Regions from separate parts of the Anoxybacillus andreesenii genome, predicted to be linked through region 2. Evidence: a T-box and tRNA genes for the amino acid it is inferred to sense, from the RefSeq annotation. Region 2 holds a T-box; the other holds one or more tRNA genes.
What was found. The T-box of region 2 lies ahead of glyQ (glycine--tRNA ligase subunit alpha). A T-box ahead of a tRNA ligase gene usually reads a tRNA of that ligase, here a tRNA-Gly.

Region 1: it has a tRNA-Gly gene. The T-box ahead of glyQ (glycine--tRNA ligase subunit alpha) is inferred to sense a tRNA for this amino acid. The anticodon was not compared.

What each region holds. Positions count from the first base shown of each region.
Region 1 is NZ_JAUSTU010000030.1:5,824-18,427, reverse strand. Features, by position in the region: gene J2S07_RS19120 (trypsin-like peptidase domain-containing protein) at 1-999, shown strand, start outside; gene J2S07_RS19115 (DUF192 domain-containing protein) at 1,038-1,400, shown strand; gene yhbH (sporulation protein YhbH) at 1,689-2,861, opposite strand; gene prkA (ATP-dependent protease PrkA) at 3,564-5,459, opposite strand; gene nfsA (oxygen-insensitive NADPH nitroreductase) at 5,814-6,563, opposite strand; gene trmL (tRNA (uridine(34)/cytosine(34)/5-carboxymethylaminomethyluridine(34)-2'-O)-methyltransferase TrmL) at 6,619-7,092, opposite strand; gene J2S07_RS19090 (amidase domain-containing protein) at 7,175-8,056, opposite strand; gene queG (tRNA epoxyqueuosine(34) reductase QueG) at 8,171-9,301, opposite strand; gene J2S07_RS19080 (B3/B4 domain-containing protein) at 9,392-10,066, shown strand; tRNA gene J2S07_RS19075 (tRNA-Gly) at 10,248-10,321, opposite strand; gene J2S07_RS19070 (cbb3-type cytochrome c oxidase subunit I) at 10,696-11,094, shown strand; gene J2S07_RS19065 (sterol desaturase family protein) at 11,407-12,030, opposite strand; gene J2S07_RS19060 (GntR family transcriptional regulator) at 12,027-12,604, opposite strand, start outside.
Region 2 is NZ_JAUSTU010000012.1:13,140-25,743, reverse strand. Features, by position in the region: gene J2S07_RS13145 (tRNA (adenine(22)-N(1))-methyltransferase) at 1-312, opposite strand, end outside; gene cccA (cytochrome c550) at 405-767, opposite strand; gene J2S07_RS13135 (acyl-CoA dehydrogenase family protein) at 986-2,125, opposite strand; gene J2S07_RS13130 (hypothetical protein) at 2,222-2,746, opposite strand; gene rpoD (RNA polymerase sigma factor RpoD) at 2,855-3,979, opposite strand; gene dnaG (DNA primase) at 4,070-5,881, opposite strand; gene J2S07_RS13115 (YaiI/YqxD family protein) at 6,109-6,570, opposite strand; gene J2S07_RS13110 (pyruvate, water dikinase regulatory protein) at 6,872-7,690, opposite strand; gene ccpN (transcriptional regulator CcpN) at 7,738-8,373, opposite strand; gene glyS (glycine--tRNA ligase subunit beta) at 8,549-10,618, opposite strand; gene glyQ (glycine--tRNA ligase subunit alpha) at 10,611-11,501, opposite strand; T-box leader at 11,572-11,755, opposite strand; gene recO (DNA repair protein RecO) at 11,789-12,547, opposite strand; gene J2S07_RS13085 (YqzL family protein) at 12,575-12,604, opposite strand, start outside.

The sequences.
Region 1 (12,604 bases), on a different contig from region 2:
ATGTCCATGTACAAGAAGGCGAATCCAAATGTAAATGATACAACCCAAAAGAATTTTTCTTTAAAATTTCTTCATTGGATCGATATTTATTTACCAAAGCTCCTTCGTTCAAAAGAGGATTCACCAAAGGTCTTGTTTGTTGGAGAGATTAAGCAGCATGAAATTTTATTTTTGTATTTCTTATTCCGCCTAGGCTGTGACATATGCTATATGGATCCAAAGGAGGATATTGTTCATTTATATCCTGAGATTGAAAAAATTTCTACATTATATAAATGCAGTACCGTTTTAACTAATCAATTGACTATATCCGATTTTTCACCTGTATCTGCTCGAGCCAATCCAACTATTCCAAAACATAGGCCCACTCCGTCTAATCCCGTTACTCCAAAGGTAAGTAACAGTGGAATTCAGGGTAGCGAGCTCAATTACGAACAGTTGGCGAGTATGGCGAACTCTGTCGTCATGATTAAGACTTTTGATGAAGAGAATAAGGCGATTTGCTTCGGTTCGGGTGTTGTCATTCATAGCCATGGATATATTTTAACCAATCTACATGTCGTTGAAGGTGGACATTATTTTTCCGTTCTATATGAGAATGAAACGGAAGAATATGTTACTGATCATCTGATTAAATACCATTCATTATTTGACCTAGCTGTCATTAAAGTTGACCGAATAAGCTCGCCCCTTACCGTAAAAACAGTAGATAATTTAGTCCGTGGGCAAAAAATTGTCGCTATTGGAAGTCCTTTAGGGCTATTCAATTCAGTGTCTGACGGGATTGTTTCGGGTTTCAGGGAAATTCGTTCAATTCCCATGGTCCAATTCACGGCCCCCATTTCTGATGGTAGCTCTGGCGGGGCACTCATGGATATGTACGGGAGATTAGTCGGTCTTATTACCGCAGGCTTTGACCAAGGACAAAATTTAAATTTGGCAGTCCCTTCCGAAAAAATCTATCAATTTGCACAAAACTTCATCGAGCATACAGAATAGCTTTCCATGGGAAAAGGTCATGAGGGACGAATGCCTTTATGATAATTGAAATAGTTAGCGGGAAAAGAAAAACGAAATTAGCTGTTCAAATTGCAGATACTCAAAGAAAAAGAGAACAAGGGTTAAAGTTTGTTAGGCTGTTACCAGAAAACGAGGGAATGTTATTTGTATTTCTAGAAAAAACAGCTGCTGGCTTTTGGATGATGGACACGTACATTCCTTTATCCATTGCTTTTGTTGATACAAATGGTGAAATCCTAAGGATACTTGATATGTTTCCTTGTACAAGATACCCTTGTCCAATCTATAATCCAGGAGTATATTATCAATACGCAGTTGAAGTCAATTTAGGATGGTTTCAAAGGAATGGAATCAAAGTAGGGGATTATGTAAGGTTTTAGGTCTGCTCTTTCTTTATGGCTGTTTTCTCACGGATTGTGGTTCTGGAATGTCCTTAATACCGGCCATTCCACTTCATACTAGGCGAGCGATACGCATAGATTGAGCAGCGCTTTTCTCCGTTGATTCTACATATAGACTGCATAAACAAGAGTTTTGTCTAATTATTTTTTGTTCAAAATCAACAATGTTTGAGAATAGAGCCTTCATTATAGAAAGATAGACCTTTTTCAATACAAAAAAGCTAACATCAAAACGTCATATTTATACGACCTTTTGATGTCAGCCTCTTACGCAAGCACTTTATCATCCTGCTCCTTCTTAAAGAAGCTTCTCATAGCATGGAATACATCGGCTTTTTGCTTGAGGATATAATAACGGAAGTGTTCATTTTTGATGTTTTTATACGCGGACATGAGGGTCGAATGTCTATTATACTGATTTACTTCACCATAACCAAACATATTGGAAACCTTCATCAGCTCTTCCACAAGTTTCACACATCTGGCATTATCAGAGGTTAAATTATCCCCATCAGAGAAATGGAAAGGATAAATATTGTATCTGGTCGGATTGTATTTTTCCTCGATGAGTTCTAATGATTTTCGATAGGCAGATGAGCAAATGGTTCCCCCGCTTTCTCCTTTTGAAAAAAAGTCCTCTTCACTGACGACCTTTGCTTCCGTATGATGGGCAATAAACTCAATTTCTACCGTTTCGTATCTCGTTCTTAAAAATCTTGTCATCCAGAAAAAGAAGCTGCGTGCCATATACTTTTCCCAGATCCCCATACTACCACTTGTATCCATCATCGCTAGGACGACGGCTTTTGATTCTGGCTTGACTACTTCATTCCAGGTCTTGAATTTCAAATCCTCTCGATAAATTGGATGGAAGCTCGCCTTTCCTTGCATCGCATTTCTTTTAAAAGCAGCCATCATCGTTCTTTTCTTATCAATATTCCCCATTAATCCTGTTTTTCTAATATCGTTGAATTCAATGTTCTCAACAACAATATTATCCTGTTCTTTACGTTTTAGGTTCGGTAGCTCCAACTCCTTAAACAATGCTTCCTCAATATCCATAAGGGAAACTTCCGCTTCAAAATAATCTTCCCCGGCTTGATCGCCTGCACCTTGACCTTTTCCCGGTCCCTTTTGGCCACTGGATCCATCACGAGCAACTACATCACCAACTTGACTGTCTCCATCCCCTTGGCCTACATGTTTATTTTTATCATAATTGTAGCGAATTTTATATTCGTCTAATGAACGAATCGGTATTTTCACAACTTCTCGCCCGTTTGACATAACTATGTTTTCTTCTGTAATCAAATCAGGTAAATTATTGCGAATGGCTTCCTGTACCTTTTCTTGATGGCGTTGTTGATCGTCGTGGCCTTTGCGGTGGAGGGACCAATCTTCCTTCGAAATCACAAATTGATGCTTACTTGCATCGGTCATCGTAACCCCTCCTTCAAATTTTTACACACTTTTCACCTTAATGCATATAATATCTCGAGTGCCAAAATAGAAATAGAATATTATCCCATGATATGCCGCAATACAACTGAAGATAAATGGTGATTACTTTATCCTATGCAGCAATCAAAATTAATTTACAAATAATTTCGATATTAGAGGATTGCCTATATGGCGGACAGGCCCTTTCTATATATGATGAAATAAAATTGTTGTACGGTAGCTGAAAACTGCGCTTGTGGAGTTAATGCGGACAGTTTTGGAGATTATCCGACGGAAATTTGACGCCAAATCCAACGATTCGCTACGGAAATTGACGCCATTCACGACCTATAACGTCAAATCCGGCGATTTACACACGAAAATTGATGCCATTCACGACCTATGACGACAAATCCAACGTTTTTCAAACGTAACTTGACGCCATTCACGACCTATGACGACAAATTCATCGATTCGCTACGGAAATTGACGCCATTCACGACCTATGACGTCAAGTCAAACGTTTTCCAACGTAACTTGGCGCCATTCCCTCCCAATGAAGACAAGTCCAACGATTACCCAAGCTAACTTGTCCGCATTCACCCTCTTCCCCATCAGTCACTTAGAAACATAACTAGAACCCGCCTAGATACAAAAGGCTGACAGAACGCTCTGCCAGCCATTGCACTTTTCATATTTATCCTATCGATTTAATAAACTTCCTACGTAACGCAATAACTCATTTGCCGAGGTTGAATTATAGCCATGTTCATCAATGAGTCGGGCCACAACCTCATTAATTTTCTTAAGCTGCTGCTCATCAGGGGTTTTTGTGGAGGTTGTAATTTTGACGACATCCTTTAAGTCAGCAAAGAGCTTTTTCTGAATCGCTTCACGCAAGCGATCATGGGAGTTGTAGTCGAATCGCTTTCCTTTTCTCGCAAAAGCAGAAATTCGGATCAAAATTTCTTCACGAAAAGCCTTTTTCGCATTTTCGGAAACACCAATTTGCTCTTCGATCGAGCGCATGAGTTTTTCATCTGGATTGATCTCATCACCTGTCAATGGATCCCGAAGCTTGTTCTTGTTGCAGTATGCTTCCACATTATCCAAATAATTATCCATTAAGGTCTTTGCAGATTCCTCATACGAATACACAAAAGCCTTTTGAACTTCTTTTTTCGCAATATCATCATATTCCTTACGTGCGACGGAAATAAAATTCAAATAGCGCTCCTTCAATTCATCAGTAATGGACGGATGCTGATCGAGCCCTTCCTTCAATGAACGGAGCACATCTAGTGCATTAATGGACGTCATCTCTTTGCGAATAATCGTGGAGGAAATGCGGTTGATAACATAACGAGGGTCAATCCCGCTCATTCCTTCATCATTGTATTCCTTTTTCAGTTCCTCTAAGTCAGCTGAATTGAAGCCCTCCACATTCTCGCCATCATACAGCCTCATTTTTTTCACAAGGTCGATGTCACCCTTTTTTGGTTCCTTCAATCGAGTAAGGATTGTGAACATCGCAGCAACCCGAAGTGTATGTGGGGCAATATGGACATCTGCCACATCACTTTCTCGAATCATTTTTTCATAGATTTTCTCCTCTTGACTAACCTTTAAATTATACGGAACTGGCATCACAATGATCCGTGAATGCAACGCCTCATTTTTCTTATTCGAAATAAAAGAACGATATTCCGTTTCGTTCGTGTGAGCGACAATGAGCTCATCAGCCGAAATCAGCGCAAATCGTCCAGCCTTAAAGTTCCCTTCCTGCGTCAGTGATAACAAATGCCATAGAAACTTCTCATCACACTTCAACATTTCCTGGAATTCCATCATCCCGCGGTTTGCTTTGTTAAGCTCCCCATCAAAGCGGTAAGCACGGGGATCGGACTCTGAGCCATACTCTGCAATCGTTGAAAAATCAATACTGCCTGTTAAATCAGCAATGTCCTGTGATTTCGGATCGGATGGACTAAAAGTACCGATTCCAACCCGTCTATCCTCAGAGAAAAAGATCCGTTCCACCAGAACATCTTCAATTCTCCCCCCATATTCCTGTTCCAATCGCATCGTATTAAGAGGAGACAGATTGCCCTCAATTCGAATTCCATATTCATCATAGAAATCCTGGCGTAAATGATGAGGAATCAGATGGAGAGGATCCTCATGCATGGGGCAGCCCTTGATCGCATAGATCGCTCCTCGGTCTGTTCGTGAGTACGCTTCTAGTCCTCTTTTGAGCATAGCTACGAGAGTTGATTTACCTCCACTAACTGGTCCCATTAATAGTAAAATCCGTTTTCTGACATCTAACCGTTTGGCTGCTGGATGAAAGTATTCCTCCACCAACTTTTCCAAAGCTTCCTCAAGGCCAAACAATTGGCTACTGAAGAATTGATATTGATTCCTGCCATCGACCTTTTCGACTCCGGCATCCTTAATCATATTATAAACGCGTGAATGTGCTGATTGAGCAACCAATGGCTTATCTTTTAGAATCTCAAGATATTCTGCAAAAGTCCCTTCCCATTTTAACTTTTCGTCTTCATATCTTTGCATTTCAATCTTTTTCAATATATCCATAAGGACCCTCCCCTGTAGCTTGATCAGAGACGATTAATATAATCTATGCGGCACGTCTTGTGAACATGCGTAACAAGGGGGAGTTTTCAGATGCCTCCTGAAAAAGAGCGCTTGTCAAAAAAAATCCATACTTTACATTCACAGTTTGGATAGAATAAGCTATAATGAACGTATATGTTAAAATTTGTACTTAAATAATTTCTTGAGGGGGCATACATAAATGAAACTAATTCTAATCCTTGGCGTTATGATAGCGTTTTTATCTGCTATCTTCACAGCAGGCTACAATGATAAACCAGGTGCAAATAAATAATGAAAAAAGCTGCTGACATAGACTCAGCAGCTTTTTTCATTCTAGCGCAAATTCAATTTCTTGTCCGCGACAAATTCCTTCATGTACATTCTCGATTTTCTCTCAAGCATTTTTCCCATCTGCTCAGTCCAGGTTTCACTTCTTTTGCCAGCGGTTCTTTCGAGATAGTATTTCTTAATCACTTCATTATATTCTTCAAGCTCCTTGGTATACTTCTCTTCGTTCGCTTCATATGTATTTTCATGATAGATATGCTCAAGTGGAAGGCGAGGCTTTTGCCCTGTTATTTTTGCAGGGTAGCCAACTGCAAGACCAAATAACGGAATCACTCGATCAGGTGTTTTCAAAAGCTTGACCACTTCTTCAAGATTATTACGAATTCCACCAATGTAGCAAATTCCGAGCCCCATCGACTCAGCCGCAAGGGCCGCATTCTGTGCAGCTAAAGCAGCATCAATGAGTGCCACCATAAATTTCTCCGTGCTTTCGATCGAAGGCTCGACATCCTTTTCTTCCATTTTCCCAATTACGGCATGGCGGTACAAATCGGCACAAAACACAAAGAAATGGCCATTCTTTTCAACATATGGCTGATTTCCAACAACTTCAGCAAGCTTTTTCTTCATTTCTTGATCGGTAATTCCGATAATGGAATACGCTTGAATATAGCTGGAGGTGGAGGCTGCTTGTGCACTTTTTACAATGGTTTCAATTTGTTCCTTTGATAAAAGCTTGTCCTCAAAGCTGCGGATGGAACGGTGGTTTAAGATGGTTTCAATGACTTGGTTCATCTTTTCTTCCTCCTATACAAAAAAGAGGAGACCGCCATTAGCGGTTTCACCCTCATTATTTCAGCTGCAAGTAATCCTGTTGTCTCAATGCTTCATACACTAAAATAGCTGCTGTATTGGATAAATTCAATGATCGAACACGATCATTCATTGGAATTCTAAGACAACGCTCTTGATTTTTGGCAATTAGATCCTTCGGTAGACCGGTTGTCTCTCTGCCGAATATAAAATAATAATCCTTATCCTTCTGGCTATAATCAAAAGCCGTGTGAGGCTTTATGCCAAACTTTGTTAAATAGAAAAACTCACCAGCTGCATTCTTCTCAAAAAACTCGTCTAATGAATCATAGTAAATAATATTTACAAACTCCCAATAATCTAGCCCAGCTCGCTTTAGCATTTTATCATCCGTCGAGAAGCCTAGCGGCCGGATCAAATGTAAGGTTGTCTCGGTTGCTGCACAAGTGCGAGCGATATTTCCCGTATTGGCTGGAAGTTCTGGTTGATATAAAACGATATGAATTGACAAAACGTTATTCACCCACTTATTGCAAACTCTACGGGCTATTATACCACTTTTTAAGAAAAATTTTATTGAAAAAAGGATGGATTTAGGATTGGTCATCCAAAATATGCAAAAATTTATATTTGATATTAGGAGTATAGGCTGTCGAATCCTCATACGCCCAATACCGCATCCGGCTATTTGCCGTGTGAGCATTGACAAGCGGCATATCATCTACGTCCTTTGCTGTTACGATCGTAGTGTGGTCAAAGCGGCCATCCCCTTGAAAATCATAACAAATCACATCACCAAGCTTTAACTCCTGTGGATCTGACACCTCTCTTGCCCGTATACCAATTTTTGCACCAGGCAAATACCATCTTAGTGAGTTGGCTACGGTCCAGCTATAGCTCCAATTATTACTTCTCATCCACCATCCATTACTACGGTTGGGATAGCCAACCATCGGGGCATCTCCAGCATGAAGACATTGAGAAATATAATTCGTACAATCAACATCAAACTTTCGGAAGGCAGGATTGTAGTCATTCCACCATCTCTCCGCATATTTCACCGCCTGAAGACGATCATAGAAAAAAGTCACTCGTTCGTCATTCGTGATTTCCTCTTCAATGCTTGCTCTAGTGACCTCTTCTGGACTTCCTAGCACATCTAAATTCATTTCTTTATCTTCTACGAGAATATCCTTATAAAACTCCGCAACTCGTTCTTCCACTTCTTCCTCAATATATAATTTTTCCTTATGATTGATTAAATATTGAAAATGCGCACGATAAAATACTTTTCTGGGTTCCTTTTCATCGAGCTCCTTAATGATATTCCCGATCGCCTTGACCTTCACAATTTCCGCATTTCTTTTTGCTAAGGACTCTTTTTTCGCTTCTATCTTTTCACATACCTTGTTTCGCGGATTTGATACGCATTGATTCACTCTTTTTAGCAAATGCTCCTGAAGCTGTTCTTTCATTCTATCCAACTCCCTTCACATCATATAATATGAAGAAAGCCGATATTTGGGATATTTCCTCATTGTGGAAATGACTTCCTGTTCATTTTTTGCTCAAATTACAAAAGGGATGAATCAATCAAGAAGCTGTAATCCTTTTTCAATTTCTTTTAGTACTTCATCATCGGTTTCCTTACTTTGTGCATGAAATAGCTCCTGTTTCGCTTTTTCTCCACCTATTTTTCCTAGTGCCCAGGCTGCTGTTCCTCTAAGGACAGGCTGGGGATCATGATTTAACACATCGACTAAATCATCGACTGCGGTTTCATCCTTAAAATGAGCGAGAGCAATGATTGCATTTCGTTGAATGGGCCTCTTCCCGCGCCATGCTCCAGCTAGTGTACCAAAGCTTGCTTTAAACTGGCGATTACTTAACTGCAGCAACGGTTTAAGCAAGGGCTTTACCATTTCGGGCTCCGCCTCCATTTCCTCGTGAAAATGAAAATTCCTTCCCTTATTTTCCGGGCAAGCGGTTTGACAGGAATCACAGCCATACAAACGGTTGCCAATTTTATCACGAAATTCATCTGGGACAAAGTCCTTTGTCTGTGTCAAAAAGCTAATACAGCGCTGCGCATTGATTTGTCCGCCTTGTACGAGTGCTCCAGTTGGGCAAGCCTCAATACATTTATTACAGTCCCCGCAACGATCCTCCATCGGCTCATCGGGTACAAATGGGAGATTGGTGATCATTTCGCCTAAATATACATAGGAGCCAAATTCTGGTGTGATAATGGCACAATTTTTCCCACTCCAGCCAATGCCTGCTCTCTCGGCAACGGCTCGGTCTGATAATTCACCCGTATCCACCATGGGTTTACATTTTGCCTCAGGAACCCTCTCCTTAATAAACTCCTCCAACTTACTAAGCCGTTCCTTCAGAATCAAATGGTAGTCCAGCCCCCACGAGGCGCGGGCAAAAAGCCCCCTTCGTTGACCTTTCTTACTTACTACCCTCTTACTCATTTTGGAAGGATAGGCAAGAGCAATTGAAATAATCGTGCGAGCCCCTTCCATCAGCAGGGCTGGATTCGTTCTTTTTTCAATATCTGGCTCTTCAAAGCCCGATTGATAGCCTAATTCCTGTTGGCGAAGAAGTCGGTTCTTTAGCTCATCAAAGGTGGAGGCAGAGGCAAAACCGATCTTGTCAATTCCGATGACTTGACTATATTCAATAATTTCTTGCTTTAGCTTATCGTAATCCATATCGCCCCACCTTTCTTTTTAATTGATATTCCATGTAAAACTACCTCCATTATGATAAACTATTTTCAACTGTTTTTGGAGGTGGAAAACTTGGAATTCAACTTATCACCCCAGTTGTGCGCAACCATACCGAATTTTAAAATTGGCTTAATTAATTATCGCAACATCGAAATTGGAGCAGCTCCAGAAATGCTAAAAGGAAGACTACAGCTTTTTCAGGAGTCATTATTTTTTGAACTTGAGGATAAGAACGTAACCGATTACGAGGGCATTCGTGAGTGGAGAGCCATTTTCAAAAAAACCGGAAAAGACCCGAATCGCTATCGTCCCTCTGTTGAGGCACTTTATCGCAGAGTGAAAAAGCAGCAATTTCTGCATTCAGTAAATAGTGCAACGGATTTAAATAACTTCTTTTCCTTGCAATATGAAATTCCATTAGGCATCTATGATCTTGTTCAGCTTTCTGGTGATGTTTCAATGAGGCTTGGTGCTGAAGGTGAGGAGTATTCTGGCTTAAATGGGCGGGTTAACAACTTACATAACTTGATTCTCACCGCTGATGAACAGGGTCCCTTTGGCAGTCCTTTTGTTGACTCTAACAGAAGCGCTGTTTCTGAATCAACTAAAAATGCCTTGCAAATCGTCTATCTAAAGCCTTCGATGGATACGGCTGAAGCTGAAAAAATGGTTCACTCTCTGATGAACATGTTTACACAAATTCATGGTGGGGAAGCTCATTTCAAAGTCATTGAAGGAAATTATTAAGAGCCAGCAGCATATGCTACTGGCTCCATTTATATTTAAAGGGTGAATCGCGCTATGAGAGAAAATCATGTTCTCCTATTCTTAGACGGATACAGCTGCAAAAAGTTTCTATTTTTCTTTTAGAAAATGAAAAACGCAATACTTCGTTCTTTCCGAAACGAAATACTGCGTTGCCTATGTATGGAGCGGGTGATGGGAATCGAACCCACGACAACAGCTTGGAAGGCTGTGGTTTTACCATTAAACTACACCCGCATAAAGATTGAAATGTTATTAAGTTTTTTCTTACGCATTTTGGCCTTATCATGCCTCTTCCTCTTCCAGCTAATTCAAAGATGTTGGATGCGTCGAGGCAACTCGTAGTAATTCACAGAGGCATCGCTCGTGGCTGTGGTTTTACCATTAAACTACACCCGCATAAGCGTTACTAAAATAATGACAATAAATAATTTATCATTTCCCCATTAATTTGTCAAGTTTTTATTAAAAATTTGTCTATTTTTGTCGAACAATAAGCACAAGCCTCACTTTACCGTTACGGTTTTTCCTTTTAGAAAACAACTTAGGCATTGTTATAAATGGAATAAAGTACTAATACAATATACTGTGATCAAAAGGAGGTGAATTCTATGAAAACAGGTGTATCTTTTCTAAAGATTGCAGCCTTGTATTTCCTAATTGGTGTTGGGATGGGGCTAACCATGGAAATTATTCAAGATCACAGACTTGCAGGTGCTCATGCTCATATCAATTTGATTGGATGGGTCTCTATGGCTATCTTTGGGCTAATCTACATTCTTTTCCCTAAGGCGGGTGAATCAACCCTGGCAAAGGTTCATTTCTGGCTTTATAACATTTCGTTCCCATTATTCATGCTCGGGTTAAGCTTCCTTCTTTTAGGCGATTCTTCACTCATGATCCTTCTAAGAATCTTTCCAAATATCCTCGTACTCAGTGTCCTAATATTCACAATTAATGTATTTATGAATGTCCGTGTAGATGACGTGAAAAAGCTTCTGCGTCAGTAATGATACCCTTGTTCTTAGCTGATACAAAACGAAACCGAGTGTCTCCAAAGGGTGTTGTTGACACCTTGAAGACACTCGGTTTTCTATAAGGGAAACCCCTGGTCTAAAATCAACTGCCATCATTAACACTGCCATATGATTAAATATATATAAGGCCTTAGAGGAAATCTACCAGCCGTCCGCAACATTTTTTGTTGAGGATTGTGGCATAATTATGTTCTCTATGATGGAGACAACTCGACTTGGAAACAAATATCCACTTCCAAAACGCACAAAAATCCCCCGCTTTCCGCGAGGGACCACGATTGTACCTTACATTGTTTGCCGCTTTTCTAAATCACGTGCGGATTGACTGGTTTCAACCATTTTTTCATCCTTTAATGTCCTAAAAATCACATCTACAAAAGGTGTGGAAACCCCATACCAATAATTTTCATTCTTAAAATGATGAAGCAAATGGAGCTTCTTAACCCAGATGCCAAATTTCGTTCTCGGTTTGATTGGACGATGGGCAACATAATGCTTCCATTCATAAATAAGTAGCATGAGAATCGTCCCCGAAACAAACGAAAGTGTCCCGATTAAGGTAGACTCAATGAAAAAGAAAATGATTCCTGCGATGAGTAAGTTCGGAATGGTGTACCAAAGTGGTAAAAATAGTAGCTTCAGGTCATTTGGGTCTTTATGGTGGTCGTAGTGGATGCGTTTTAAGAATTTTAATAGATACGGATTATCGGGAGTTTTCAAATGAAATAAGAATCGGTGGGTTATATACTCGATAAACATGTATCCAACAAGTCCGATTACAAAGTATATGGCTAGCAACCATGTCGATCCCTTTATTAATACAAAACTGGCCATCCCAATTAACAGGCAAAGCATAACTGTGATGTCAAAAAACAAGAAAAAATCACGATACAGCCCTTTCTTCTTCATTTCCCACTCTCCTCTTCATCACATTTCTTCTTCCATAGCTGTAAGCTTTTCTTCATCATGTCTTTTGTAAGTTGCTCTGTTGCTAATAAATCACCTTTTAGAACAGCTGCCAGCAGTTCGTCATAATAGTGCCTAGAGGCCTTTCTGTGATCCAGTACATCGAAATACTTCTTTGCCATCGGAACATAGATATCAGAAAAACTATTCAGGATAAATAAATAGATTGGATTAGGAGATAGACTAGCTAGTTTTAGCTGTAGTTCCCAGTCAAAGACCGCATATGCTTCTGCATGGTCCTGTAGATTCTCCAAATCGGCAAATAAGGCAATTACCTTAACAGGTGCGTGGCGAACGGCTTCCATAATATAGGTTGGTGTAAGTGAAATCCTTAGTTCCAACATATACTCAATAAAAATATCTGGGATATCCTCATAGCACTGAAGAATATTGACAATGGTCATTAAATTGCCTTGCATCCAGTAATTATTTACAATTGCCGGCATTCCCTTTCGAGCCGTAATCCAGCCATCACTTTCTAAGCTCTGCAGCGCCTCCCGAACAGTAGGTCTCCCCA
Region 2 (12,604 bases):
AATGCTTGTAATCAGGGCGCCACCCATGCCTGCGATCGTTATACAATCCACCTCACCAGCGGAAATTACTTCAAGACCATCCCCTTTTCGGACGGAAACCTCTTCCGTCAAGCCCTCTGATTCTACCTGTTTTCTTGCAGATTGAAAGGGACCCTCGACGACTTCACCCGCAATCGCAAACGGAACGAGTCCTTTTCTTACAACATGGCAGGGGAGATACGCATGGTCTGAGCCAATATCAGCGATCCGACTTCCTGTTGGTATGTATTTTACGACGGCTTCCAACCGCTGTGATAATTTCTCACTGTTCATTCTTTCACCACTTTACCTAATCTATAGAGAATAGTATAAAAAAAGTCCTTTACAGATGCAAAGGACTCCTACTTCTAATAGTTATATTACGATTATTTCAAGCTCTTAATCCACTCAGCCATCGCCGCTTCTTGTCCAGGAACTAGTCCACCTGGCATTCCACCTTGAGTTCCGTTCTTAAGAATTTCAGCTATTTCATCTTCAGAAATAGGTAACCCCTTCAAAGAAGGACCAACTCCACCTGAATAGTCTCCACCATGGCAGCCTGCACAGCCTTTTTGTTGATAAAGCTCTTCTGGTGTTGCGGAAGCAGATTCTTCTGTTTTGGCTCCGCCATTTTCCTTCTCGGCAGCAATTTCATCCATATCGCCAAGACCCTTAAATGACATGAGAAACATGGCAACAACCCCAATAACCATGATCAAAACAAATGGAATAATTGGATTCCGATTCAATTCATTAACCTCCCTTATGTAAGAACAATCAGTCAAATAAATATATGATACAAACAACCTTTATTGTACTCGAAAACTGACAGAAGGAAAAGCCCTAAAGTAAACTTTGTCACAGTATGTTCTTAAAAAAGTCAAAAAACTCCACCTTCAATGGTAGAGTTTCCAAAAAATCATCTTTAAATGATTATTGATGCTCTTTTTTGTTAATTTCTTTTAGATTAGCAGCCGATCTGTCGAGCGATTACCATCCGCTGGATCTCTGATGTGCCTTCGCCAATTTCCGTAAGCTTTCCATCTCGCAAATAGCGCTCAACGTGATAGTCCTTCATATAGCCATAACCACCATGAATTTGTATGGCTTGATTCGCTACCTCTGTACATATTTCCGATGCATATAGCTTGCACATCGAAGCCTCCTTAGTAAAGGGTCGGCCTTGATCCTTCAGCCAAGCTGCCTTATAGACCATATTACGAGCAAGCTCGATCTTCATGGCCATATCGGCTAATTTGAATTGAATCGCCTGAAAACTTGAAATGGATGTTCCAAATTGCTTGCGCTCCTTCGCATAGCGCAATGCACTTTCAAAAGCCGCCTGGGCAATTCCAACGGCCATGGCACCAATTCCAATTCTCCCACCATCTAAGGTAATGAGAAATTGCTTGAAGCCCTCTCCTTTCTTGCCAAGAAGATAATGAGTCGGGACACGCACATTTTCGAGGATTAACTCGGTTGTATTAGAGGCATTCAAACCCATCTTGTCATAGTTGCATAAAATTGATAGTCCAGGGGAATCGGCTGGGACAATGATTGCGCTGATTTCCTTTCTTCCATCCTTTTCACCAGTTATAGCGGTCAGGGCAATATGCTTGGCATAGCTGGCATTTGTGATAAAGCATTTATTCCCATTAATCCTATATTCTCCTTTATCCTCGATGGCCGTCGTCCTCGTACCACCGGCATCTGAACCAGCATTGGGCTCTGTTAGTCCAAATGCTCCCAGTGACTCTCCCCTGCAGAGTGGGACGAGGAACTTTTCCTTTTGCTCCTTCGTTCCAAATAAATGAAGTGGAGCTCCACCTAAGGAAATATGCGCGGAATAAGTGATACCTGTCGAACCACAAGCTCGACTCAATTCCTCTGTGACAATGGCGAAGCTAATCGTATCAGCCCCGCTCCCACCATATTCCTCTGGAAATGGCAGTCCCATCATTCCCATTTCACCGAGCTGCTTAAATATTTCTAACGGAAATTCTCGAGTGTTATCTCGTTCTAGCGCACCAGGTGAAACTACCTCGTCGGCAAATTCCTTTATCGTTCGGCGTATCATGTCCTGTTCAGGTGTAAGATCAAAATTCATTTGCATCCCCCTCATCCAGATGAAATCGCTTCCATTCCTATTATAAGGGAGTTAGTTGATTTTTCCTAATATTAATAAATTTCAAATTTCTAAATACTATATAAAGAAAGAGATTAACAATACAACCATTCCAAGATAACCCGATATTAAGAAGTACAATAGCTTTAGTTTTTTTCCTGTTAGCAACCAAAGCCCACAGTTCCCAAACAACACCAAATAGAGTGGCATGAGCACCCCTGGGTAGAAGTGGGTAGTGATTTCAACACTTAGTAGTAATAGCATAAGTGCAGAAATAACGAGAGAAACTTGAAACTGAATTCCTTTTTTGAAAAAATAATAAGTAATGAAAATACCAATCAACATTAATAAACCTTTAAGAGCTATTTGCAAATCGAAAGATAATTCAGTAAAATATAATAAAAAAACAAATATTGGGATCAACAGTAAGAGGACTTGAACTTTCTTGCTTGACCTCTGCTTGGATTTTTTGGTCGATTCTTCCGGTTGATTCCCTTCCGTATACAAGGCTAATAAGTAATTACAATACTGCTCTGGAAGCAATCTGTTTTCTTTCCAATATTGGATTTCATTAACAATAATTTTTTTGCGGTTGTTATCCATGTTTTCAAATCCTTCTTTTTTCGAAAAAAAAATAGTTTACTTCAATTGTAAGAAGTAAACTATTTTCTGGCAATGATTTTTCAGCACTTTATTTTAGATGATGCATGTTTATTCTAAAAAGTCTTTTAAACGTTTGCTTCTGCTTGGGTGACGAAGCTTACGTAGGGCTTTCGCTTCGATCTGTCTGATTCGCTCACGGGTAACACCGAAGACTTTCCCTACTTCTTCAAGTGTGCGTGTGCGTCCATCATCCAGTCCAAAACGAAGCCTTAAGACATTTTCTTCTCTATCCGTTAAGGTGTCAAGGACATCTTCAAGCTGCTCCTTAAGAAGCTCATAGGCTGCATGCTCGGAAGGTGAGGTAGCGTCCTGGTCCTCAATGAAGTCACCAAGATGGGAATCATCTTCTTCACCAATAGGAGTTTCCAATGAAACAGGCTCCTGGGCTATTTTTAGAATTTCACGAACCTTATCAGGAGTTAAATCCATATCTTCGGCAATTTCCTCTGGTGTTGGTTCACGACCTAAATCCTGAAGTAATTGACGCTGTACTCGAATTAATTTATTGATGGTTTCAACCATATGCACGGGAATACGGATGGTGCGTGCTTGATCAGCAATCGCACGGGTAATCGCTTGGCGGATCCACCAAGTTGCATAAGTACTGAACTTGAATCCTTTTCTGTAATCAAACTTTTCAACCGCTTTAATCAATCCCATGTTTCCTTCTTGGATTAAATCAAGGAACAGCATTCCACGGCCAACATATCTTTTGGCGATGCTCACGACTAAGCGCAGGTTGGCCTCGGCAAGACGTCTCTTGGCCTCTTCATCACCCTGCTCAATTCTTTCTGCTAATTCGATTTCCTCTTCTGCAGAGAGCAAATCAACGCGACCGATTTCTTTGAGGTACATACGTACAGGGTCATTTATTTTTACACCAGGAGGGACACTGAGGTCATTTAAGTCAAACTCCTCTTCTCCTTTAGCGAGTTCTTGAATATTCGGATCATCTTCATCGCTTTCATCCACGAGCTCGACTCCTTGCTCTTCAAGATGGGCATAGAATTCATCCATTTGATCCGAATCTAACTCAAAACTCGATAGCCTTTCAGCAATATGTTCATAGGCTAATACGCCTGTCTTCTTTCCTAATTCTGCAAGTTGTTCCTTTGTTTGTTCTAGGGTCAAATCTGAATCAACCTCTTTTGAACGGGCTGACTTTTCAGCCATATGTACCCCTCCTTCTAAAATCACAAAAACAGTAATCTTATCTTGAATTCTGTTCTACCTTATACCTTATTTATCTTCCTTACTTTTCATTCATAAAGACTTTCGCAGTTCAATCATTTCCATGGCGATCTTTGCAGCGGTTAGATAATCTTCCTTACGCTCCGCTTCTTGACGCTCTTTTTCTTTTTCCTTTATTTTTAACATTTTTTGATATTTCAACACCTGATTAATATAATCGGATAATTCTTGGTCGCTTACTTCTTCTTTCATAGACATCATTTCAATGTTGGCAACAACTCGTCTAAGCTTTTCATCCTTGAGAAAATCCATGAAGTAACTCGGATTCGGTTCCATTCCGTCCTCGTAGTATCCAAATAGATAGGTGATAATCGCTTGATGCTCATCAATATGAAAGGAATGTCCTAAAAGCTTCTCCTGTACCTGATATGCTAACCCCGAGTCTCTCATCATGTAATAAATGAGACTTCTTTCCGCATTGTAATAGGCTGGTTTCAATGGCTCGATTTGCTTTGCGGGGACAAAGCTTTTATAAGGTTCCTGAGTGGATTGCTGTCGATTATTCTTTTTTCCCGCAAAATAAAGCTGCCTTTGCTGTTCCTTTAATGCCTCAAGCGAAAGTGAGAATTCATTAGCTAGCTGCCGTAAATAATGGTCTCTTTCAACCGCTTTATCAAGCTGGCTAATCTCCATTAATACTTCTTCGATATATTGGAGGCGATCTCCTTCGTTTTGAAGATCTTTTCCTCTTCGAAAATACAGAAGCTTAAAGGACATGAAGGTTAAACTAGAACCAATGATTTCTTTATTAAATTTTTCAGCACCGAATTTCTTGATGTAGTCATCCGGATCCAAACCATCTGGCATTAGAGCTACTCTCACATGAGAACCGGCTTCTGCTAGCATCGTTGCTGCCCGGTATGCGGCCTCTATCCCAGCGGAATCGGAATCATAACATACGGTAACAGCCTCAGCATTTCTGCGAATTAAAGCGATATGCTCAGAAGTTAGAGATGTTCCCATTGTGGCAACGCCGTTCTCCACCCCTGCACGCTCGGCCGCTATACAATCCGCAAACCCTTCAAAAAGTATGACCTGCTGTTGTTTTCTTATACTTGCTCGGGCCAAATGAAAGTTATATAATATTTTGCTTTTATTAAAGATTGCCGTCTCTGGACTATTTAAATATTTGGGCTCGTCTGCCCCAAGGGATCTCCCAGAAAAGGCAATCGTATTTCCTTTTTGATCAAGGATAGGAAACATAATTCGATCTCGGAAGCGATCAAAATAAGTTTCGTCCTTTTCTCGCTTGATAATCAATCCACATCTTTCTAATAGCTCGGGCTCAAAATTTCTCTTTGTCAGAAATTTATAAACAAAGTCCCATGAATTTAACGCATACCCTATTTGAAATTTTTCTATCGATGCAAGTGTGAAGCCTCTGTTCAATAGATATTCTAAAGCGTGCTGACCATCCTTTGTATTTACTAGTAAATGATGGTAAAATTTACGTATTAATTCATGAGCCTCAATCATTTTTGAGAATTCTTTGGAAGCCGATGTTTCCTTTGAAAATGTGGGTGCTGATATCTCTAATTCAATATGAGTTCTTTCAGCAAGCTTGATAGCCGCTTCTTGGAAGGACAAGCTTTCTAGCTCCATCAAAAATGAAAATGCATTTCCTCCTGCTCCACAGCCGAAACAATGAAAAATTTGCTTGTCAGGGGAGACGGAGAATGATGGCGTATTTTCACCATGAAATGGGCAGAGCCCAAAATAGTTACGCCCTTGTTTCTTAAGTTGTACATAGTCACTAATTAAATCAACTATATCAACAGCTTGGCGAATTTCATTAATTTTTTCTTCAGCAATTCGCACATGCATTGAGAACATCCCCATATTTTTTTCTTAAGAGATAAGAAAGTATAATTTTTCAACTTCTAGAATTGTCCAGCTCCAGCGCCTATCGCCTATCAAACTTCAGGTCTTCTCCCTACGATAAGTCATCATCGAATCGCTATCGCTCTTCGTGATTCCTTTATCTCAGTCGAAGCCCCTCCAGTTTGTACGGCGATAAGCAAGGCGCTTGCGCTTTTCTAATAAAAACTCAACTAAGAGTTATTCGTCAAAAATGAAGGAATCCCTTTTATTTTCGACAAAATTTTTATGAAATTTTTCTGGAATTGAATGCGATCTTCGCTAGTAAATGGCTTTGGTCCTTTGCCATATTTCCCTTGGCGACGGGCTTTGGCAGATAGATATCTCATATGTAATGCAGATTCGATATCTTTTTCCTCATACGGGATGCCACGTGGATTAAGGACATGAACCTTTTTTGAAAGAAGGGTTGAAGCTAAACCAATATCTTGTGTCACCACTACATCATTGGCATTCACATGATTCATAATAAACAAGTCTGCAGCCTCTTTATCTGAATCAACAAAATGCCAAACTCCCCCTAGAGGTTCATTGGGAACATGATTATAGGATGCAACAAATACGACATCAATGCCGAAATCTAGAGTAATTTCGACAATTTCCTCCTTTACCGGACAGGAATCAGCGTCCACCATAACCTTCAATTCACCTAATGTACTATTAATTCTACATCACTCCACATATTCCTCCTTAAAAAAAGGAATATCTTTTGCCATCCATTTTGTCGAATTTTCTTTAAGGCCTTGACTTCTCTCCATAATTAGTTTATTCGTTCACAAGTAAGTCTAAACCTATAATAAACATTTTTATCACAATTTTTTATTATAGTACAAACAATTGCTCTTTTCCATTCTTTTTTTCAAAAACAATAAAAATATTTAGAGATTTAGAGATGGCCCAAGTATAAGCAAAAGAACTAGTGCACATCACTACACACTAGTTCTCTTCTTTCGTCTTAAAATAATGATTAATGATAATATTAGCCGTTTCTTCTACCGCTTTATTCGTTACGTCGATCGATCTACAGCCGATTTTCTTGACGATCTTTTCAAAATAGTCCAGTTCTTCATTGATTCTTATCATATTAGCATAGCTCGCTTGATCATCTAGGCCTAATGATATAAGGCGTTCTCGTCTAATATTGTTCAATTTTTCCGGACTAATTTTTAAGCCAAAGCATTTCTCAGGCGATGTCTTAAATAATTCCTCAGGAGGATCGACCTCAGGGACAAGTGGAACGTTGGCAACCTTTAGTCTCTTATGAGCTAAATATTGGGACAAAGGGGTCTTGGACGTTCTTGAGACACCAATTAGGACGATATCCGCCTTTAAAATCCCTCGGGGGTCACGCCCATCATCATACTTAACTGCAAACTCAATTGCCTCAACCTTTTTAAAATATTCTTCGTCCAGTTTTCTCACTAAGCCAGGCTGGAAAAGAGGCGCTAAGCCGCTGGCATTTTGAATTTCATCGATTAGCGGGCCAATAATATCAATGGCATAGATTCCTTCTTTTTGACTCACTTTTTTCATATATTCTCGAACATCAGGCTTTACTAATGTATAAGCAATCATCCCTTTATCCATTTTGACAAGGCTGATTACTTCATCGATGTCGGCAATGTCTTCAACATAAGGAAACCGCTTGATTGTAGCTTTATTTCCATTAAATTGGCTGACAGCTGCCTTTGTAACAAGCTCTGCAGTTTCCCCAACAGAGTCAGATACAACATAGATGATTGGTATACTTCCCATTTCTTAAACCATCTCCTCTGTTTAAATTTGGGCAGACGATTATGGTGCTAATCGTTATTTGCAAGTGCGACTAACGCTTTGGTTAGGTTCGTCTTCGTTACACGACCAACTACCTCAAATCCCTTATCCGTTTCCTTGACTACTGGTAATGCATCTATCTGCTTATCAATCAGTTTCTGAGCCACATCGATGAGAAGATCTTCCTTAGAACACATCGTTATGTTCGGCATGCGAGTCATGATAATATTAACTGGCAAGGTGGTTAGCTCCTGCTTTCCTATACTAGCACGCAATAAGTCCTTTCTTGACAGTACCCCTACAAGTAGACTTTGTTGGTCTACGACAAATAGTGTTCCCACGTCCTCTAGAAACATCGTTACAATGGCGTCATACACGGACATATTTTCATTTACGACGACTGGTATGGATTGATAATCTTTTACAACAAGCTTATTTAGATTTTCCGTTAAAAGCTGAACGCCAGATTTCCCTGTATAGAAGTAGCCCACTCTTGGTCTAGCATCGAGGAAGCCTGCCATTGTTAAAATAGCTAAATCTGGACGTAAGGTTGCTCTCGTTAGCTTTAAACGCTCTGCAATTTGTTCGCCAGTTATAGGTCCGTTTTCTTTGACAATTTCCAATATCTGCTCTTGTCGTTTATTTAGTTCTATTGTACTCACCACCTAACAAGCTAATCGAAACAGAAAAAGCTATACTTTATACTGATTATTATATACTACTTGCCAAAAATGAAAAGAATGAGATAGGTAGCATTCCATGCATTGGTCGAATTATTTACATGATAAGACATGAAAGAGCCCTGTCGTTAATAACCGAGAAGGCTCTTTTCGATGACTATTACTTTACGATGATTTCCGTAACATCGGCAAATGCTTTAATGCGTTGAGCAAGCTTTGCCAGCATGCTTAAACGATTGTTTCTTAAGCCAACGTCCTCTACCATAACCATCGTCTTATCAAAGTAAGCATTAATTTCATCCTTTAATGAAACTAGGAGGTTAAAGTATTCCTCTTCTGAAAGATTACTTGAAATGGTTTTATCTACTTCTAGATAACGATCGTAGAGCTTTTGTTCCACTTCGTTCTCAAATAATCCAGGGTCGATCTCAACGATGCTATCAGCTTTGCTTGAGATATTGACCACGCGGCTCAATGCCTCGATGCTTTCTTTAAAACCTGCTTCATCCTTTTTCAGTTGAAGCGTCTCTGCCTTCCGTACAAGAGAAGCAACAGCTCCCACAGTTCCTGAAAGAACAGCATCAATGATATCGTAGCGGATTCCCTTATCATGTAATAAATGCTTGAGACGAAGCTTAAAGAAAGCGATAAGCTCCTGTTCAAGTTCCTCAAGGCTTAGCTTTGCAAAATTAGCTTCAGCTATGAATTCAACACTCAATGCGATCAGCTTTTCAAGCTTGATATCCCAGTTTTTGTGAATGAGGGTTTGGACAATGCCGCTTGCTTGTCTTCTCAATGCGTATGGGTCCTGAGAGCCGCTTGGAATAAGTCCGATCGCGAAGGTCGATGCAATCGTATCAAGCTTATCAGCAATCGCCAGAGCCGCACCAGGGTTCGACTCAGCCGTGTGATCCTCCGCATTTCTTGGCATATAATGCTCATTGATTGCTTTTGCCACTCGGGCATCTTCGCCCTTTTGCAGCGCATATTTCTCGCCCATAAAGCCTTGAAGCTCTGGGAATTCATAGACCATGTTTGTAACTAAATCAAATTTGCTAATTTCAGCAGCACGATCAGCAAGCTTTTGCTCCTCTTCGGAGAAATTCAATTCTGACGTTACCTTTGCTGTTAAGCTTCGGACTCGAGCCACTTTTTCGGCAAGTGTTCCAATTTCTTCATGGTAAACAATCGTTTTGAACTTATCCAAGGCTTTAGCAATCTCGAGCTTTTGATCCTCCTTATAGAAGAAATCCGCATCTGCAAGTCTAGCTCTTAATACCTTTTCATTTCCTCTAGCGACTGTTTCAAGATGCTGATGATCACCATTTCGCACTGTCACAAAATAAGGAAGGAGCGCTCCGTTCTGATCCTTGACAGGGAAGTATCTTTGATGCTCCTTCATCGAGGTAATGAGAACTTCTTCAGGCAACTCCAAGAACTCTTCTTCAAAGCGACCGAATAAGGCGGTCGGATATTCAACTAGATTGTTAACCTCCTCGAGGAGTTCCTCATCAACAGGAATGACCCAATGATGTTCTTCTTCCACCTTTTGCAGTTGGGAAACGATAGCCGATTTACGCTCGGCCGCATCCGCTATTACATACTGACTTAATAGTGTGACCACATAATCTGCTGGTGAAGGAATTTCTACCCTACTCCCGAGGAAGCGGTGACCATATGTCCAATTGCTCGTTTCCACTCCTGCAATGCTAAAAGGAATAACCTCCGAACCAAACATCGCAACAAGCCATTTAATAGGACGAATATATTTTAATTCCTCATTTGCCCAGCGCATATTTTTGGGGAAAGTCAAGCTAGTGATGATATTTTTCAGCTCTGGCAAAAGAGATTCCGTGCTCTGTCCCTTAATAAATTTTTCAACATGGGCATACTCGACACCATTCACTTCCTTGAAGTAAATATCATCCACGCTCATTCCTTGACCGCGGCTGAAACCGATGGCTGCTTTCGTCCAATTTCCATTTTCATCTAGTGCAATCTTTCGTGCGGGACCTTTCGCTTCCTCTTGTATATCCTGTTGGGCTAAAGCAACATCTGTAATAACAACACTTAAACGACGAGGGGTAGAAAAGGAACGAATCTCACCGAATTCAATCTTATGCTCGTTCAGCCACTTTTGTACTTTTTCGCTTAATTGCTCCATCGAAGCGGTCACGAATCTGGCTGGCATTTCTTCTAATCCAATTTCCAATAATAGATCTTTACTCATGGCTGTTTTCCTCCTTTGCCTTTAGGATTGGAAAGCCAAGCTTTTCCCGTTCTTCATAGAACGTCTTCGCTATTTTTCTCGCTAAATTACGACAGCGGCCAATATAACCTGTCCGTTCTGTAACGGAAATGGCACCCTTCGCATCCAGCAGGTTAAAGGTATGGGAGCATTTCAAGACATAATCATAAGCTGGATGAACTAGACCTTCATCCATTTGGCGATGGGCTTCTTTTTCATAAATATTAAATAGGTTAAAAAGCATTTCGGTATCTGATGTTTCAAAGGTATATTTGGAATGCTCATATTCCGGCTGGAGGAAGATATCTCTTACTGTGAAGCCCTCTGTCCACTCCAAATCGAAAACATTTTCCTTGTCCTGGATGTAGGAAGCGAGACGCTCAATTCCATACGTGATTTCCACGGAAACCGGCTTACATTCTAGACCACCGACCTGTTGGAAATAGGTAAACTGTGTGATCTCCATGCCGTCAAGCCATACCTCCCAGCCTAGTCCTGCACAGCCAAGAGAAGGATTCTCCCAGTTGTCCTCAACAAAGCGAATATCATGCTCCAATGGATTAATGCCAAGGGCACGCAAGGAATCCAAATAAAGCTCCTGAATATTGTCAGGTGATGGCTTCATAATAACCTGAAACTGATGATGCTGGTACAATCTGTTCGGGTTCTCTCCGTAGCGGCCGTCGGCAGGACGACGAGATGGTTCCACATAGGCCACATTCCAAGGCTCTGGACCAATGGCACGCAAGAATGTATAAGGACTCATCGTACCCGCACCCTTTTCTACATCATAGGACTGCATCAAAATACAGCCTTGATTAGACCAGTGCTTTTGTAGTGTTAGAATCATGTTTTGAATGTTCAACTTTATCCCTTCCTTCTTTTATTGCATATGGAAAACAAAAAAACCCTCGATCCCTATGCTCACGTAGTAGCATAGGGACGAGAGTTTACCCGCGGTTCCACCCTATTTGCTGCAATGCTTGCAGCCACCTTAGTGCCTATTAGGCTTACAATGCTCCGGAACGCCTTCCTTAACGCTCTATCTCCTAGCTCACACCATCCTAGGATCGCTAACATAGAGGAATGCTAAGTACTCTTTTCCATCATGGCAATTTATTTTTATCATCATAGCGAAAATTTTTTCCATTGTCAATCTTGCTTTAAGCTATTTAAATTTTCCATTTGTTTCAAGAACTTTTTCGTCTTTAAGTTTAAACCTGAATATTCATCATAGTAAGCCGAAATAATCTTTTTCAGCTCTTTTTTTGTTTCCAGCTTTACTGAGATGTTACCTAGACGATTGATATCCAAATAATAAAATAAACGCAGTAGCCTTACGGTTGCCTGAGAAATTTTATAATGATAAGGATCTTTTTCAAGGCACCGATGACAGAGAAATCCTCCCTCCCTAATGGAAAAAGAAAATTCTCCCTCGGTACTTTTACAAATTGTACACTGATCGAGGATGGGATATAGTCCAAATGAAGGTAGCATTTTCATCTCATAGATATTCATGAGAATTTCTGCATCCATCCCCTCATTGATATGATTCAATGTTTGATATAGAAGCTCAAACAAAAAAGGATTTGGCTTCTTTTCGTCGGTTCCCTTATCCGTTAAATCTAGGATATAGCTCGCATAGGCGGTAAGAAAAATATCCTCTCGGATCTCCCTCATCGAAGAAAGGATATCCCCTTGCTCTAAAGTGCCTAGACCCGTGCTCCGCTTAATCAAAAAATATCCATATGTAAAAGGCTGAGTGACGGCGGCCAGCCGACTATTCGGCTTCTTAGCACCCCTTGCCATCACACCAACCTTCCCCATTTCTCGGGTATATAAGGTGACAACCTTGTTTGACTCTCCATAATGACTTGTTCGCATGACGATGCCTTCACATTTTTGAAGCATCGTACAACACCATCCTAATTACAGGCACTACAGAAATGGAAACTTCTCTGCTAGCTC